DNA from 4 places in the Salipaludibacillus sp. HK11 genome. Region 3 is predicted to be linked to each of the others. Evidence: riboswitches for the same ligand, from Rfam matches in the RefSeq annotation. Region 3 holds a riboswitch; each other region holds the start of a gene.
The links. Region 3 has a riboswitch for cobalamin ahead of ACM26V_RS06015 (ribonucleoside-diphosphate reductase subunit alpha). Riboswitches for the same ligand answer to the same signal wherever they lie in the genome.

Region 1 (4,556 bases), 1.8 Mb from region 3:
ATTTTTTCAACAAATCAAGCATGTAGAAAGAATGCTTCACGTCCAAATGATTTGTCGGTTCATCTAATAAAAGAACTTTCGGTTGCTGAGCCAATGCTTTGGCAAGCAGAACTCTTTGTTTTTCACCGCCACTAAGTAGTCGAAATTGTTTATTCCTATAATGATCTACATTAGCTAGTTCCATCACCTCATCAATGATTTCTCTATCAGCTTTCGAAATCGTCTTGAGCACACCTTTTTGAAACGCATAACGACCAAGACTAACAATTTCTTCTACGGTAAAATCAAAGGAAACTTGCGCTTCTTGAGCCAAAACTGCCACTTTTCTCGCTTTTTCAAGGTGAGACAATTTGGATAGCAGTTGACCGTCAATTGTAATTTCTCCTTGTTTGATAGGTAGACCACCTGTTATCAATTTAAACAGCGTCGTTTTTCCACTGCCATTTGGACCAAGCAGTCCAAAGAATTCACCTTTAACAATGTCGAAGTCAACTCCGTCAATAATAGGTTCTTCTGAATAGCCGCCTACGAGATTCTTGACATGGATCATACCGTTACCCCTTCCCAAGCCGATTTCTAATCAATAATAATGCAAAAACAGGTGCCCCAATCAAAGCAGTAATTACACCAATTGGAAGTTCTTTCGGGGCAATAATCATTCGTGAGACTAAATCAGCTATAATTAGAAACCCTCCCCCAACAAGGAACGATAAAGGTAACACATGCCTGTGATTTGGTCCAATGATGAGGCGGACCAAATGAGGGATTACTAACCCAACAAATCCAATGGAACCAGAAACAGCAACAGATGCTCCTGTTAATAAAGATGCTCCAACTAAAATATAGTATTTGCCTCGCTTAACATTCACACCGATATGTTCGGCTGCCTCTTCCCCTAAAGCCAACGCATTTAACTCCCGATAATGGACCAATAGAATAAACATGCCTATGATCATAAACGGAACGATGAGTTGAACGTGACTCCATCCTCTCATACCAACACTTCCGTAGAGCCAATAGATAATTTGCGTCATCGAATCTTGATCACCAAGCGATATCACCAAAGAGATGATTGCACCAATAAAAGAACTCATAATAATTCCTGCTAAAATAATCGTTTCAATCGCAAAGCTTCTGCTGGCAATTCTAACAAGACCAAACACGAGCATCAATGAAATGAAACCACCAATTATTGCTACAATTGGAAGTGTAAAACCGCCTAAACCAACAATCGTCACTTGAAAAAATATTACGATAACAGCTCCTAATGCGGCACCAGATGACACACCAATCGTATAAGGATCTGCGAGTGGGTTTCGAAGCAACCCTTGAAAAGCTGCACCCGCCAAAGCTAATGAAGCTCCTACACAAAAAGCCAATAACACGCGTGGTAAACGAATGTTCCAGATGATTCTATCTTGAACTTCGGGAAAGTCCGAGAGCAATTGCCAGCCAAATACATTGTCAATGATGATGTGGAAGATGGTTGGAACAGGGACTGTCACACTGCTCATAAATAGACCAAAGAGGATTGTACTAAGTACAAATCCTCCACTGAAAACATAAATCCAAAAGATTCGATTACTCAAAAATTTCTGGATAGACCAATTTGGCAAGAGTTTCCACTCCCTCAATTAATCTCGGTCCTGGTCGAATGACCGTATCGTTATCCACATCATGTATTCTTTCATCTTGCACAGCTGGTATGTCCGACCAACCATCACGTGATACCACTTCGTCAATTGGATCTTCCGCAACTCCATGGGTTGTAATAATCACATCAGGACTCAACATGACAATTTCTTCTTCAGTCAGGCTGACCCAACCTTCTTGATCTTCTGCCGCATTAGTTGCTTGAATCACTTCTAACATCTCATGCATAAATGTTCCTTGACCAGCTGTGAAAATATTTGGTGAGGGAGATATTTCGACCCAAACCGTCTTTCTATCTTCTTCAGAAATCTCTTCCGCTTTTTCTTCAATCTCAGCTAATGCGTCTTTCATTTCAACAACAATCTCATCCGCACGTGAACTAGTACCTGTAGCGCTACCAAGCATTTTGATCGTGTCATAAGCTTCATCAAATGATTCGCCACCTTCAATTACAAGCACATCGATACCAGATTGCTCATATTGATCCAAAATTTCTGAATGATTCTCGTAATGATATCTTTGAACAAGAGCCATATCAGGCTCCAACGACAATATTAATTCAGGATCCATATCCTGCCCACCTACATTTTGGATATCTTCTGCTTCTGGTGGATAATTACAAAAATCCGACACACCTATTAATCTGTCTCCAGCTCCAAGTTCAAAGACAATTTCCGTGTTACTAGGCAACAATGAAACGATCGTTTCAGGTTCTTCGTCAATTGTCACTTCCCGATCTACTTTATCTGTCAAGGTGATTGGAAATTCTCCACCAGTTACTTCTTCATTTGCTGCTTCGTTCTCTTCGTCCGCCGCATTCTCAATTTCATCATTATTATTTTCTGTTTCATTCGTGACTTCGTCGTTATCGTTCGCTTGATTATTTTCATTTACCTCTTCTTCATTTGTTCCACAAGCCGTCATTAATGCCAACGACAATGTTATTGCTGCACCTAATTGTCCCCATTTAATTCTCTTTTGCATCTTTTTGTTCCTCCTACATTCTTTTTATTACATAATAAAAACGCCATTCCTTTAGGAAAAGCGTTGAATGTAACAGTCACATAGAAATAAGTACCTATCATAATATAGATGACGGTTTGCATTCTAACACGTAGTAGAATTTTCTATGAACATGAAACATCCCTTTCCTCGAAGGTGTTACGAACAACTTGGCAGGTCTCCTGACTTACGCTTCATCGGATCAGCTTCCCTTCCCATGCTTTTATGTAAAAGCACAGTGGGCTTCTTTCAGCTTTCCTAAACGCTCACAGTGGCGGGACCGTGTCGGCTTTTACCGACTTCCCTTTTAACATGAATTCGTCAACGTATCGACGTGAATCATGAACCAAATTGTATCTATGAAATTGGGTTTTATTAATAGATTTAGTATAAATCAGTTTTCAAATAAAGTAAATTTATTTTTAATCTTTTTCAATATGACTAAGTCGAAATTCCTGCTGAAGTGAAAGTAGCCATGCCTTTTAAAATTTTTAGGGAAGATTCCACAATCGGAAAAGCAAGCGCCGCTCCGGTTCCTTCACCTAGACGTAACTCTAAGTCTAATAATGGATTTGCTTGGAGCATTTTCAAAGCTGTTGTGTGTCCTTGTTCTTGAGAGCGATGACTGAATATTAAATAGTCTCTCGCTTCGGGAACTAGCTTCGTTGCTAACAAGGCAGATACCGTGCAAATAAATCCATCAATAATGACAGGCTTTCGTTCAGAAGCTGCTCCTAAAATCGCCCCTGTCATACCAGCAATCTCCAGTCCACCTATTTTAGAAAGAATATCGAGGACATCCTCACGATTTGGTTTTCGATCCTCAAGCGCCTGGGCAATGATCTTTCGTTTCAATACACGCTGTTCAGCTGTGATTCCTGTTCCAATATCAACAATACCTTCCACATTCACTTCGGCTAATGTAGCGATGATTGCACTACTGCTCGTCGTATTCCCGATCCCCATCTCACCTAAGATAATCGAATTTGCACCTTGTTTAATTACTTGTTTTACAATATCGATCCCTACTTCAATTGCCTTTTGCGCCTCTTTCCTTGTCATCGCATCTTCCTTGGCAAAGTTAGCTGTTCCATAGCGAATTTTTTTATTAATAAAACCTGAACCTTCTATATCCGATGCAACACCTATATCAACGATCTCTAACATTGCATCTATTTGTTTTGTTAATACATTTATTGCCGCGCCACCTGCAAGGAAATTCGCCACCATTTGTGTCGTTACTTCTTGAGGAAATGCAGAAACTCCTTCTTTAGCGATACCATGATCGCCCGCAAAAACAATCGAAGCAGGAGGGGATACAGTTGGAAATGTATCTCCAGTTATTTCTGCTAACTGAACCGCTAGTTTCTCTAATCTACCTAAACTTCCTGGTGGCTTCGTTAAATTATTCAGGTGAGCTAGAGTTTGTTTCCCTACTTGTTTATTTGTCGCTGTGATTTTGTTTATTGTTGTTTCCATGCTGCTGTCCCTCTCTAAATATCTCAGTTTTTTTGAAATAAAGCCATTTTATCCTCGATCAATTCCATGTTGAGATGACTCTCAACCAGTTGAGCTAAGTGATGAAAGGATTGTTCTTTCAGTGCTTGAAAAGAAACCCTGTCATTTATTTCAGGAAGGCCTTTGCGTCCTCGTAAATCATTCAATATCACTTCTCTAAATCGATCATTTTCAAATATTCCGTGAAAGTACGTACCAATCGTTCGTCCATCTATACTAATAAACCCGTCTGTGCCTCCGTCTATCAATTGAACAAATCGATCCCCTTGTTCATCAGAAAATTGAGAGACACCCATATGAATTTCATAGCCTGTGACGGCTATCGTTTCACCACGATAGATAATCACACCTTCAGATAAAACAGTGCGTTTCTTATCAGTTAA
Region 2 (4,556 bases), 1.8 Mb from region 3:
ACAAAAACATAAATCCACCACACTCAGCAAACGTCGGCATCCCTTTATCTATCGCTTCTGCAATGGACGTTTGCATCTCTTTAAACTGAGAAAGTTCCTCTGCATACTCTTCAGGAAATCCTCCACCTAGATAAAGACCATCTACATTGTCTGGGAGCGATTGCCCTGAAAGTGGTGAGAAATAAACAATCTCTGCGCCAGCCGCTTCTAATAATTCTAAATTCTCTTTGTAGTAGAAGTTAAACGCTTTGTCTTTCGCTACAGCTATTTTCACACAGGCATCTCGTTTCTGTTGAAATAACTCTGACTCATTTTTGATGACGGGGGAAGTCACAGCTAATTTATAAAGGTGATCCAAATCAATCGTTTCTGAGATAACATTGCCTAATTGCTCGAAATATGGTGCTAGTTCTCCACGTTCAATCGATGGAATTAAACCTAAATGGCGTTCAGGCATCGACAGATTTGCATCCTTCGTCATATAACCTACGACAGGAATATGGCATTCCTTCTCCACGGCTTCTTTCACAAGCAAATAGTGACCCTTACTACCTACCTGATTCGCAATCACTCCGACAATATTGGCCTGCTCATTAAGCAATTGAAATCCTTTAACTATTGCAGCTGCACTCCGAGCGAGTGCGCCACAAGGAACGACCAATAAAACAGGACTATCGGTAATAACACTAATATCAGCCGTACTTCCTTTATCTGATGATGGGTCTTTGCCATCATAGAAGCCCATCACACCTTCGATCAGAGATATGTCTGCTCCTTGACTGCCTTTATGAAGCACTTCTTTTAATGTCTCTTCATCAAACATCCAACTGTCTAGATTTCGAGCTTGCCGACGGGATACTTCAGTATGGTATGTTGGATCTATATAGTCAGGACCACACTTAAATCCTTGTATGGTGAGCCCTCTTTGTTTGAATGCAGCCATAAGCCCGACTGTTATCGTTGTTTTACCGACACCGCTAGCTATTCCAGCAATGACTAAACGCCTTGTTGTCATGCTGTCATCCTTCATCCCATTCATTAATATTCAATCCCTTTAATGGCAGGGATCCCCTCATCATAATAGTGTTTCTCTGCTTCAACAATAGAAACAAGGTCTGCGAGTTCTTTTATTTTTGGATGTGCATCTCTTCCTGTTAACAAAAGATGAACGTGCGCTGGTCTTTCTTTAATCACATCAAGTACTTCTTGGAGTGGTAACACATCATCAATCGGAAAGGCACTAATTGCTAATGCGTTATTAATCTCATCTAAAATAACAACATCATATTCTCCGCTCATGATCGCTTGTTTCACTTGAGGCCAGCCTTTTTTAAGCGCTTCTCTGTGTTCTTCCGGTGTCTTCGTCCAGGTGAACCCTCTTCCTAATTGAACCATCTCAATCCCTAACTTTTTCAAAGCGGTTTGTTCTCCATATGTTCTCTCAGGTGATTTAATAAATTGAAAGATCCGTACAGTGAAATCGTGTCCAGCAGCGCGTAAAGCAAGCCCTAATGATGCCGTCGTTTTCCCTTTTCCATTACCCGTATATACGAGCGTCATTCCTTTTTGATTCTTCTTAGCCATGTGAACATCTCCTCTTATAATTTATCTTAAAATTAATATAAAAAACGCCTCCCCAGTAAGGAAAGCGCTACATACGAATACGGCACGTATATCTCAGTAAATACACAAAAGGCTGTTGTTATCAATCGACAACTCGCACAGTCGCTCACCTTTTCCTCGAAGGTCTTTAATACGACAAACAGGCAGGTCTCCTGACTTACATCTCACCGGAACCATTGCACCTTCCCATACAATTTTGCACAGTGGTAATCACAACATTCCTAGACGTTTACAGTGGCGGGACCGTGTTGGAATCTCACCAACTTCCCTTTTCATTTTTAACAAACAACACTTAACCTCGGGTATTGTTAAAAGAACCTATTTGCTTTTATTTAATTAATACATATTTACATAGTATAATTGAGCAAACTTAGAAAGTAAAACGACTATTTAGAATACCGCTTCAAACTAATGGTAAGTTTCGACCCTTGCATACAAAATTCTCTGATATAATTGAATTATAAAACAAATTTCGATATGATTAGCAAAGCAATTGAAAAACCGTTTGCACAACTCTTGTGCTTAAGGTAACGTTCGAATATCGGAAATGACGAGGTGGAAAACATGGAAAGAACATGGTGGAAAGAGGCAATTGGATACCAAGTGTATCCACGAAGTTTTCAAGATAGTAATGGAGATGGTTTTGGTGATCTCCAAGGTATGATCCAACGTCTAGACTATTTACAAGAATTAGGTATCGACTTCATCTGGATATGTCCGATGTATAAGTCACCTTTAGATGATAATGGTTATGACATTTCAGATTACCAAGATATATTGGAGGACTTTGGTACCATGGCTGACTTCGATGAACTTCTTCGAGAGGTTCATAAGCGAGGGATGCGATTAATTATCGATCTCGTGTTAAATCATACGAGTGACGAACATCCGTGGTTTATTGAATCACGCTCAGCCAAAGATAATCCAAAGAGAGATTGGTACATTTGGCGCGACGGTAAAGATGATCAAGAACCAAATAATTGGGAAAGCATTTTCGGTGGATCTGCTTGGGAGTATGATAAAAAGACCGAGCAGTATTTCCTTCACGTTTTCTCCAAAAGACAGCCAGACCTCAACTGGGAGAATTCAGATGTGAGGACAGCTCTTTATGATATGGTCAATTGGTGGCTTGACAAAGGAGTGAATGGGTTTCGAATTGATGCGATTAGTCATATTAAGAAACGACCTGGTCTCCCAAATCTGCCAAATCCTGATGAGAAAAAATATGTCCCTTCTTTTGATATGCACATGAATCAAGAAGGAATCCATGAATTTTTGCAGGAATACAAAGAACAAACGTATGATAACTATCCAGATACGATGACTGTCGGTGAAGCGAATGGCGTTAGTGTTGACGAAGCACACTTATGGGTTGGTGAAAACGGCAAAATGGATATGGTGTTTCAGTTTGAACATCTCGATTTGTGGGATCATGAAGTAGGCGGTGGTGGTCTCAATATTATCGAACTAAAGAACGCGTTAACTCGATGGCAAAAAGGTTTGGAGCACGATGGGTGGAACGCCTTGTTCATCGAAAATCATGATAAAGCCCGCGTTGTATCGACATGGGGGGACGACAAACAATATTGGCGTGAGAGCGCAACAGCTCTTGGGGCAATGTACTTTCTCATGAAGGGAACTCCGTATATTTATCAAGGTCAAGAAATCGGTATGACAAACATTTATTTTAATAATATTGAAGAATATAATGACGTAGCAGCTAAAAATATGTATCGTGAGAAAATAGCAGATGGCGATTCTCCACAAGAAATTATTAATGTTCTTGCTCACACATCGCGTGATAATAGCCGCACACCGATGCAGTGGTCAGATGATGCCAACGGTGGTTTCACAACTGGAGAACCTTGGCTAAAAGTGAATCCAAACTACAAGGATATTAATGTTGAAAAGCAACAAGGCGATGATCGGTCGATTCTGCAGTTTTATAAAAAAATGATTCAACTAAAAAAGAAGCATGATATTTTTACTTATGGTAGCTACGATTTGCTAATGGATGAAGATACGCAAGTCTTCTCTTATAAACGTGAATTTAATGGTCAAACTGCACTTGTAATAACAAACTTAACAGCTGAAAGTGCTGTTTGGATCAAAGAAGAGAATTCCATAGCAGTTTCTAGTAACCAGCTTGTATTAGCAAACATCGATGTCGACGAGCACGATTCCTCAGCATCGATTACGTTAAAGCCTTTTGAAGCAAGAGTTTATTTATATTAATCATATTTTGAAAGCCCGGGCGGATTGATCGCTCGGGCTTTTTCATGTGAGGGGATAACGAGCACCTTCATCTGAAAAATGGACTTTTTGTGATCGCTCATTAGAGTGTACAAGCTCCGAGTGTCTCGCATCTAGCTTTTTCTAGACACTCTCACGACTTCTTCACCTCTCAGTGGCTCGCACTTAGTTTTTTCTGGACACTCGTATGACTACTTCTCTTCTCAGTGTCTCACATCTAGCTCTTTGACTAATGGTTACTCCACACCATATCCAAGTGTGGAATGTCATCTTCCAAATACACCTCCGAGATAGGCTCAAATCCAAATGATTGGTAAAAACGCAACGCGTACTCTTGAGCTTGAATTTTAATCTCTTTTTCTAGTAATTGTTCGCTCAGAAATGCGATCGATCGCTCCATAATCTCTTTCCCTAACCCAGTTTTCCGTAATGGCTCTATTACTAAAACTCTTCCTATTGATGCTTGTCGGTATGCGACACCCGCTGGAAGTAGTCGAGTATAGGCAACTATGTCATTGTTCTCCTCCGCAAAAAGGTGATAGGATTGTGGATCCTTCCCATCAACTTCTGGATAAGCACAATTCTGCTCAACGACAAAAACATTAATTCTTTCCTGAAGTATTTTATACAGCTGATGTGTTGACAGTTCTTCAAATTCCTTTATGTAAAAATTCACGATA
Region 3 (4,556 bases):
TTGTCTACGGTTCGCAAGTATCGTTGATGATTGGTTTCTTTGCGATGTTATTCACGTTAGCTATAGGTGTGGTACTTGGATCGATTGCCGGATTCTACGGTGGAAAGACAGATAGTTTCATCATGAGAGCGGCAGATTTAATGTTAATTTTTCCTTTCTTATTGTTAGTGTTAACAGTCATGGCGATTGCAGACCGTGTGACCATCGGATTATTTATTACGATCATCGCTTTAACGACTTGGCCAAATATCACAAGGATCTTAAGAGGTACCTTCTTATCCTTGAGAGAGAAAGAATACATTATTGGTGCGCGTTCGATTGGTTGTTCAGACTTCCGAGTTATTACGAAGCATTTCTTGCCAAACGCCGTTGGTCCAATTATTGTCAATGCGACGGTCATGATGGCAACGTTAATTATTATTGAATCAGGACTTAGTTTTATTGGATTTGGGATTCCTCAACCGACACCAACGTGGGGGAATATGGTGACGGAAGCAAGAAATTTACGCGTGTTGACTCAACATTCAGAAGCATGGGTTCCTCCTGGTTTAGCTATTTTATTGACGGTGTTAGCGATTAACTTTATCGGTGATGGCCTTCGTGATGCATTTGATTCGAAAAGTAATTTTTAAAACGTTCTTAGTATTTATTAAGAACGTTTTTTCTGTAATGTTTTAGATTATTAACTAAATCCTAGAAAGAATAGTATTTTCATGGGTGCCAAAAAATCTCGCCCTTCTTTTCAGATTCAACAATATCAACAGTAAATTCATGTTTTTTATAAAAGTGGAGAAGGCGATCAATATGGTCCCAATCTCTATGTGAAAGGTTTCCTGATATTGTATGAACATTTAGGTCTTTTGTATATTCTTTCAAAAATTTCATGCAAACTGAACCAAAACCACGGTTGGATTCTCCACGAATATCATCGATGTGAATTCGATGGTCCTCCTTATATTGAGTATGAATGGAAAAAGCCCATTTTCCACGGAAAGGTTCTTCACAATCATGGGCCATTATTTTGCATATATCTCCGTTATCGGATGAGTAGATGATTACCCACTTTTCTTCTTTCGTTTGATCTATACCTAGAACTGTCCATTTCTTTGCAATTTGTTTGATGTTTTCACTCATACGAAACATTTGAAACTCTAAATTTTCATATTCTTGTATCAGTGATTGTTTATTTTTATCCTGCTTATAATCATAAGTGGCAGGGGGTAACATGATGAAAACTCCTTTCGATATAGGATCTGAGATAATGCTCACAAGTTTGAAATTTTACTAGACTAGTTCAAAAATTTCAAGGTATTTACTAAATTTCTTTTAAAGAAGTAATCATTGCATTTATTAGAAAACTACGGTATTCTATATCTAGTTCATATATTGATATTGTATAACTTAGTCATCAATATATAGTATGTCAACTGAATATAAGAAGAGAAACAGGTGCCTTAGTATGAGGCTTAATAGGGAATCCGGTGGAAAACCGGAACTGTCCCCGCAACTGTAAATGTGGACGAAATGAAGCGACCACTGTATGAGAATGTCATGAATTGTCATGGTGCTTATATGGGAAGGCTCAAAGTAGGTTGAAGCATAAGTCAGGAGACCTGCCAGTTTTTCTTTTGTTTCTGATCTTCGGGGGTTGAGAATGAGAAACGGTAGCAGAATCGCTCATCAGTGTATGTGCAGATTTATGACCAGTATCTATCAACCTACCGTTTTTTAGCCTTCCCTTGATTAAGGGAAGGCTATTTTTGTACTTTAAGAATTTTTAACTTAGCTAAAGGATTAAAGTAAGATAAACGAAGGCTTTCGCCATGAAGGACTTGGCGACAAGCCAAGTTTTTCTAATGTAACGAATTTGAGAAAGGAAGGATACTATGAGCAAGAGTACATTAACGAAAAGCAAATTTGAAGTTACGATTGATGAATTAAAACGTCGTTTCCCTCAATTATCGTGGGATCCATTTTCCGAAAGAATCAGTGCTATGAATAATCAACACCAACAAACCGCGGTTTCATTACCTGTAATGACAGCTCTAGACCAGTTATCTGCGCAGGAATCAGATTGGACATATGTTGCAGCAACGCTTTATTCATTAAATCTAAGTGAGGAAGTTAATGTAAATAGACAAATTCCAGCTTATAAGCAATTTGATGATCTTGTTACAATTCTAGTGAAACAAGGCTTCTACAAAAAAGAATTACTTGAAAAATACTCGACAAATGATTTAAACAAAATTGAGAAATGGTTGGACAAGTCTAAAGATAAATCATTTACATACATCGGATTAAAAACATTAGCCGATCGATACTTAGCGAGGACACACAATGGCAAATTAATTGAGTTGCCCCAAGAACGGTTTATGATTATCGCGATGAGTTTAATGTTAGATGAACCAAAAGAACAACGTTTAACACTCGTGAAAGAATCCTATTGGGCCCTTTCTAATCTTTATATGACCGTAGCAACACCTACATTAGCAAATGCAGGAAAAACACATGGTCAATTATCAAGTTGTTTTATAGACACGGTGGATGATAGTTTGCAAGGGATTTTTGACAGCAATACGGATGCTGCTACCGTTAGTAAAAATGGTGGGGGACTTGGTATTTATTTAGGGAAAATTCGTGCAAAAGGTTCTTCGATTAAAGGGTTTAAAGGTACATCTTCAGGAGTTATACCTTGGATGAAACAATTAAATAACACTGCAGTAAGTGTTGATCAATTGGGGCAAAGACAAGGAGCCATTGCAGTTTATTTAGATGTGTGGCATAAAGATATCTTCTCCTTTTTAGATGCGAAGCTAAATAATGGTGATGAACGACAACGTACGCATGATTTGTTCACTGGTGTTTGTATTCCTGATTTATTTATGGAAAAAGTTGAAGCTAGAGAGGATTGGCACTTGTTTGATCCACATGAAGTCCGTCAAGTCATGGGCGTTTCCTTAGAGGATGTATATGATGAGAAAGAAGGACAAGGCACTTTCCGAGAACTGTACAAAGCGTGTATAGAGAATGATGAGATAACTTCAGTAAAAGTTCCTGCCATAGACATTATGAAACGGGTGATGGTCTCTCAATTGGAAACGGGTACGCCATATATGTTTTATCGTGACACTGTAAATAGGATGAATCCTAATCGACATGAAGGGATGATCTATTCATCGAATTTATGTACGGAAATTATGCAAAATATGAGTGCGACGATCGTAGAAGAACAAACGACAAGTGATGGTGAAATCATTACAAAGAAAAAAGCAGGGGATTATGTCGTTTGTAACTTGAGTTCGATTTCATTAGCAACAGCTGTTAAAGATGATGTTCTAGAGCGTTTGATCACAATTCAAGTTCGTATGTTAGATAACGTGATTGATATGAATACGATTGACGTTCCACAAGCGCAAATAACCAACCAAAAGTACCGTGCAATAGGACTTGGAACGTTTGGATGGCATCACTTACTAGCTGAAAAGAAAATTTCTTGGGAATCTGACAGAGCAGTTCAATACGCTGACGAACTTTATGAAACCATTCATTATTACACTGTAAAAGCAAGTATGGAGTTATCAAAAGAAAAAGGAGCTTATCCAGTTTTTGAGACTTCTACGTATTCTACCGGAGAATACTTTGAAGACAGACATTATCAGAACTCAGAGTGGAAGCAATTACAAGCAGATGTTCAAACTTATGGGTTAAGAAATGGCTATTTAATGGCTGTTGCACCAAATTCTAGTACATCTCTTATCGCAGGATCATCCGCATCGATTGATCCAATCTTCAAAAAAGAATATGCCGAGGAAAAGAAAAACTTTAAAATACCAGTCACTGCTCCAAACTTGAATCAGGAGACAACGTGGTATTACAAACCTGCTCATACGATCGATCAGCATTGGAGTATAAAACAAAACGGTGCAAGACAAAAACATATTGATCAATCTGTCTCGTTTAATTTATATGTTAAAAATACAATCAAAGCAAAAGAGCTTTTAAGCCTTCATATGGATGCTTGGAAACATGGGTTGAAAACTACCTATTATGTACGTTCAACATCTAGTGAGTTAGAAGATTGCGAGAGTTGCTCAAGTTAATCAGGAGGGAAATGAATGACGAAATTATCGGAAAGAAAACTATACGATGTCGATGCACCAAACGCATCGACGGGAATAATACTTGGTGAGAGTTCAAATGTGCTGAACTGGGACGATGTGCGGTTTTCATGGGCATACCCTTTATACAAAAACATGTTGGGTAACTTTTGGACACCATTTGAAATTAATATGAGTTCAGATGTGAAACAGTTTGCTAATTTAACAGAGACAGAAGAAGATGCTTTCAAAAAAATAATTGGACTATTAGCTTTTTTAGATAGTATTCAAACAGATTATGCGATGCACGTATCGAAATACTTAACAGACTCTAGTTTGAATGCATTGATGACAGTGTTGGCTTTCCAAGAAGTTGTCCATAATCAAAGTTATTCTTATGTGCTATCAAGCTTAGTGAATAAGGATGAACAGGATGAGATATTTGAGTATTGGAAACAT
Region 4 (4,556 bases), 360 kb from region 3:
TGACATTTTACTAGCAAATAAATTTATCGAGTCGATTCCGTTGTCTGCCTTTGGATTCGTAATATTTATTTTGTCGCAATCGTATATCATTGCATTGCACTCAGGTAAAGCTTTTACTAATATGGAGAAGGCGACAGCGGATCTTGCTGAACTAAATCAAACGTTAGAGGAAAAAGTCAGTGCAAGAACAGACTCACTTGAGAAATCAAGAGACCACCTAAATAAATTAAACGACAAATTAAAATTATTATCCTATAACGATCAGTTAACAAAGATACCAAACAGACGATATTTAGAGGAACATATGCAAGAGGAATGGACACTCGCGGCCAAGAAAAAATTTAGAATATCCGCTCTCTATATTGATATTGATCATTTTAAGGAGTATAACGACACATACGGACACGAAGCGGGGGACCGTTGCTTAATGGAAGTTGCCGATGCTTTAAAACAAGTAGTCAGTCCATTTAACGGCTATGTAGCGAGAATGGGAGGCGAAGAGTTTGTCGCTATACTTTCAAATGCTAACCATCGCCAGGTTAAGCAGATTTCAGAGCAATGCTTACATGCCATTAGCAACTTAAAGATTCCGCACAAAACATCGATGGTTTCAGATGTTGTAACGGTAAGTATTGGAGCGGCAATGACTCAACCAAATCCAACTCATCAACCAAAGCAACTGATAATGGAAGCAGACGAACACCTTTACAAAGCGAAAGAAAACGGAAGAAACCAAATTTCTATCAAGGAAGCATGAAGGGTGAATTTAACCATTTCCTAATAATTCAAGTAAGACTTCCTGTTCAGAAAAGTGGGCCTACAGAATAGTAGGTTTCCAGCTGATCAGTGCTCCATAAAAGGCATGCTTATATGTCCACTTTCCGTTTTCTTTTTGCAGATAAGGGAGTAAACTTTCCCTAAGTGTTTCTTCACTTAATTGAGGAGATAGCACTTTTTTTCTGCAACTTTGAACCGCTTCTTCTAAAGAAGAATAAGTATATTTACGTTTAAGAGGGACCATCTTACAATCAGCGTAGATTCCCATTTCATATAATACATTTAATAGGTGAACATAATCTCTTCGTGGGTATTTAAGAACACACCTTTGCGTTCTTTCGAGGTCTAGGTAGTGTGGCTGAAGTGGACCTGTTGTCATACCAATTATACAGTGCTTTGTGGCGTGATTATTCATATTTGCCAATGCTTGCTTGATTTCAAACATTCGGTAAAAACAGTTCACACCCAGAACGACTGAGAAAAGCTGATTGGATTGGTATGTCTCCCATTTACTATGAATCGGTTGAAAAGTTATTGCTTTGTGGTTTATACGTTCATTTAAATAGTGCAGAACAGACTTAGAAGGATCAACCACTGTTAAAGACCGAACTTTTTCAGCAATAGAAAACGTATAGTTCCCCGCACCAGGTCCGATTTCAAGTACGTTATCTTCAGAAGTGAAATAAGTAGATAATTCTCGGTAAAATGGTAAGGAATATGAATCAATTGGTTGTGTGGTTGATTTTTCATTTAAGAAATTACGCCAAAAAGATTCTTCACATTGATCATCTGTCATCCTTTTTGGCATGTTACCATTCCAATCCTTTATTCCTTCTCGCCAGACTTCCTCATAATCGACATCATGTATCAGCTTTTTCTTCATCTTTTATCCTCCATTGGTTTTGAGTAATCAAAAAACGTCACTTATGTTAAAAACTGCGGCTTATTTGTTATTTCAATATAATAAATAACTACTATGAATAAAAATATATGTAGGGTACTAAATTTTTTCAAAATGAATTTGTGTTATAATTCGTAATGGTTACGTTTATTAGTGTAATACATATAGTAACTAAAGTGAAGAATATCATTTTATTTAAAAATTTTCCTTGCTAATTATACTTAAAAGTAGTTTAATAATAAATATGTATAAATATGGGTTGTGATTTCTAACTTATCAAATAAAACTAACTATTTTCAACTTAGTTTAGGTGAGTTGTAAATAATCAACTCATAATAAAATTCTTATTTTAAAAAAATGAATCAAAACAAAGGTGTATAACCGCTGGTTATGCTTAAAAGGGAAGTACGGTGTAAATCCGTCGCGGTCCCGCCACTGTAATGGGTAGTTTCATTGTATAAAGTCACTGAGTTAAATCGGGAAGACACAATGAAATGACGATCCTAAGTCAGGAGACCTGCCTTTGTTTTAAGTTGCTTCAATACCTACGGGTCATAGGTAGAGGAGTGTAGAATAGATGCTACTTTAATTTAAGTATGCCTTTTTGCACCTCTATCCATGCCATGGATAGAGGTGCATTTTTATGTTTTAAGCGCATTAAGAAAGAGTAAGTTATCAAATTAAATAAATGTAAGGTGTTGTTTATATGGAGAGCGCATTAAAAGACGGGGTTGATAATCGGTCAATAAAGCAAAAAGTAACAAAAAAGAGAAAGATAGCTTATAGAGTACTTTTTGTTGCTCTTCTATTCATCCTAGTTGTCACAATGACCAGTTCTATCATGCTTGGACCAGTTTCAATCTCTCCGTTGACCGTTTGGAAAATAGCATTTTCTAAAGTTTCTTTTTTGGACCATTTTATTGCATCGGATTGGTCAAAAGCCCAAGAGCAAATCATTTGGGAAATTCGGTTTCCAAGAGTGATATTAGGAGCCATTGTTGGAGCTGGTTTAGCAGTAGTTGGTGTAGCTATTCAAGCGTTAGTTCGAAATTCTTTAGCAGATCCATTTATTTTAGGGGTATCTTCTGGTGCTTCTGTTGGGGCTACACTCGTTATTATTTTTGGTGCGTTCCAGATTTTTGGTCAATATTCGCTTTCTATCGCCGCGTTTCTAGGTGCTCTCTTCTCTGTTGTGCTCGTTTTTATCGTAGCGCAAGTAAATGGGAGAATCTCCACAGTAAGACTATTATTGTCAGGAATTGCCATATCTATGATGCTATCGGCAATTACAAACTATATTGTCATATCGGCGCCTCGGGAAGAGGGGATACGCGATGCATTATTTTGGATGATGGGAAGTTTGGCAGGAGCTAAGTGGGAGCAATTAACGATTCCATTTATTTGTCTCTCGCTTGGCATAGCGACACTGCTCTTCTTAGCAAGACCTCTGAATCTTTTATTAATGGGGGAGAATACAGCTTCTACTCTCGGATTAAATATCGATCTTTTTAAGAAAATATTGATTCTCATCACGGCATTACTAACCGGAGTATTAGTCGCAGTGAGTGGGGCAATCGGCTTTATCGGATTAATGGTTCCTCATATTGTTCGCTTAATCATTGGCTCCGATCACCGACACGTCTTACCATTAAGTGCTCTTGTTGGAGCTATTTTCCTCATTTGGGCAGATGTAGTCGCACGTACAATTGTTTCTCCTCAAGAATTACCGATTGGCATTGTTACTGCATTATGTGGTGGGCCATTTTTTATTTGGCTTCTTAGACGTAGTTCTTATTCTTTTGGGGGAGGTGAAGGAAAGTGAAATTAACTGTTGAACAAGTCACAACGGCGGTGGAGCAGAAAAATATTATTAATGATATAACGATGCAAGTAAACGATGGACAATTTGTTGGCATTATCGGTCCTAATGGGAGTGGAAAATCGACATTGTTAAAGACAATCTACCGGGTATTGCGGCCGTATAAGGGATCGGTTTCTTTAAATGATCATGAAGTTACTAACCTTTCTCATAAGGAATTTGCTAGAAATATGGCTGTTGTTGCGCAAGAATCATCTGTTCCTTTTGATTTTACAGTGAAAGAAATTGTGTTAATGGGGAGAAATCCACATAAGCGGTTCTTTGAAGGGGACAGTGTGGAAGATGTAAAGATCGTTCGTGATGCTTTAGTGAGAGTGGGGTTAGAAAACCATGCAGAAAGAAGTTTCTCTACGTTATCTGGTGGAGAAAAGCAAAGGGTTCAAATTGCTAGAGCTCTTGTTCAGGAGACATCTTTTCTTATTCTAGATGAACCGACGAACAATTTAGATATTCATCATCAGCTTCAGATCCTTGATATTGTTCGAAACTTAAAAGTGAGTGTATTAACTGCGCTTCATGATTTAAATTTAGCGGCAGCTTATTGTGATGCGATATATGTAGTTAAGGGTGGCAAAATAGTCAAACATGGTACACCGGAAGAAGTCATTACTAAGGCAATGTTAAAAGAGGTTTTTCATGTAGACTGCACCGTTACGACACATCCTCAAACAGGGAAGTTGCAAATTCTATACGTATCCGATGGAATGTATCGATCGAGAGAATCAAATAAAATGTATGCTCCATAATATAGAAAAATAGAAATGGGTAAGAACATCATGGTTAAGTAGATTTGCACAATTTAGTAGATCATCCAAACGAGATTCGTCATAACAATAAATGAAAAAGGGGTATGAAAGATGACTAGAAAAATTCAAATGGTCTTTATAATCAGTACGTTTATTGCATTATTAATGGGTTGTGGTGCAACGGGAGAAGCTAATTCAAGTAATAGTCAAGAAAATGGAAACGATCTAGAAGCAGTTGAAAAGAATGAAGAAG

Region 1: it holds a riboswitch for cobalamin, as region 3 does, so the genes downstream of both, ACM26V_RS21625 (ABC transporter substrate-binding protein) here and ACM26V_RS06015 (ribonucleoside-diphosphate reductase subunit alpha) in region 3, are expected to answer to the same signal.
Region 2: it holds a riboswitch for cobalamin, as region 3 does, so the genes downstream of both, ACM26V_RS21605 (cob(I)yrinic acid a,c-diamide adenosyltransferase) here and ACM26V_RS06015 (ribonucleoside-diphosphate reductase subunit alpha) in region 3, are expected to answer to the same signal.
Region 4: it holds a riboswitch for cobalamin, as region 3 does, so the genes downstream of both, ACM26V_RS07730 (FecCD family ABC transporter permease) here and ACM26V_RS06015 (ribonucleoside-diphosphate reductase subunit alpha) in region 3, are expected to answer to the same signal.

What each region holds. Positions count from the first base shown of each region.
Region 1 covers NZ_CP181045.1:4,569,141-4,573,696, reverse strand. Annotated here, with positions in the region: gene ACM26V_RS21635 (adenosylcobinamide amidohydrolase) at 1-550, opposite strand, end outside; gene ACM26V_RS21630 (FecCD family ABC transporter permease) at 555-1,616, opposite strand; gene ACM26V_RS21625 (ABC transporter substrate-binding protein) at 1,582-2,637, opposite strand; cobalamin riboswitch at 2,810-3,021, opposite strand; gene cobT (nicotinate-nucleotide--dimethylbenzimidazole phosphoribosyltransferase) at 3,097-4,134, opposite strand; gene ACM26V_RS21615 (cobyric acid synthase) at 4,158-4,556, opposite strand, start outside.
Region 2 covers NZ_CP181045.1:4,563,118-4,567,673, reverse strand. Annotated here, with positions in the region: gene ACM26V_RS21610 (cobyrinate a,c-diamide synthase) at 1-1,015, opposite strand, end outside; gene ACM26V_RS21605 (cob(I)yrinic acid a,c-diamide adenosyltransferase) at 1,039-1,584, opposite strand; cobalamin riboswitch at 1,748-1,960, opposite strand; gene ACM26V_RS21600 (alpha-glucosidase) at 2,188-3,858, shown strand; gene ACM26V_RS21595 (GNAT family N-acetyltransferase) at 4,106-4,552, opposite strand.
Region 3 covers NZ_CP181045.1:1,201,413-1,205,968, forward strand. Annotated here, with positions in the region: gene opp4C (oligopeptide ABC transporter permease) at 1-632, shown strand, start outside; gene ACM26V_RS06010 (hypothetical protein) at 712-1,227, opposite strand; cobalamin riboswitch at 1,431-1,636, shown strand; gene ACM26V_RS06015 (ribonucleoside-diphosphate reductase subunit alpha) at 1,887-4,100, shown strand; gene ACM26V_RS06020 (ribonucleotide-diphosphate reductase subunit beta) at 4,116-4,556, shown strand, end outside.
Region 4 covers NZ_CP181045.1:1,558,630-1,563,185, reverse strand. Annotated here, with positions in the region: gene ACM26V_RS07740 (diguanylate cyclase) at 1-757, shown strand, start outside; gene ACM26V_RS07735 (class I SAM-dependent methyltransferase) at 818-1,660, opposite strand; cobalamin riboswitch at 2,033-2,218, shown strand; gene ACM26V_RS07730 (FecCD family ABC transporter permease) at 2,385-3,500, shown strand; gene ACM26V_RS07725 (heme ABC transporter ATP-binding protein) at 3,497-4,303, shown strand; gene ACM26V_RS07720 (ABC transporter substrate-binding protein) at 4,415-4,556, shown strand, end outside.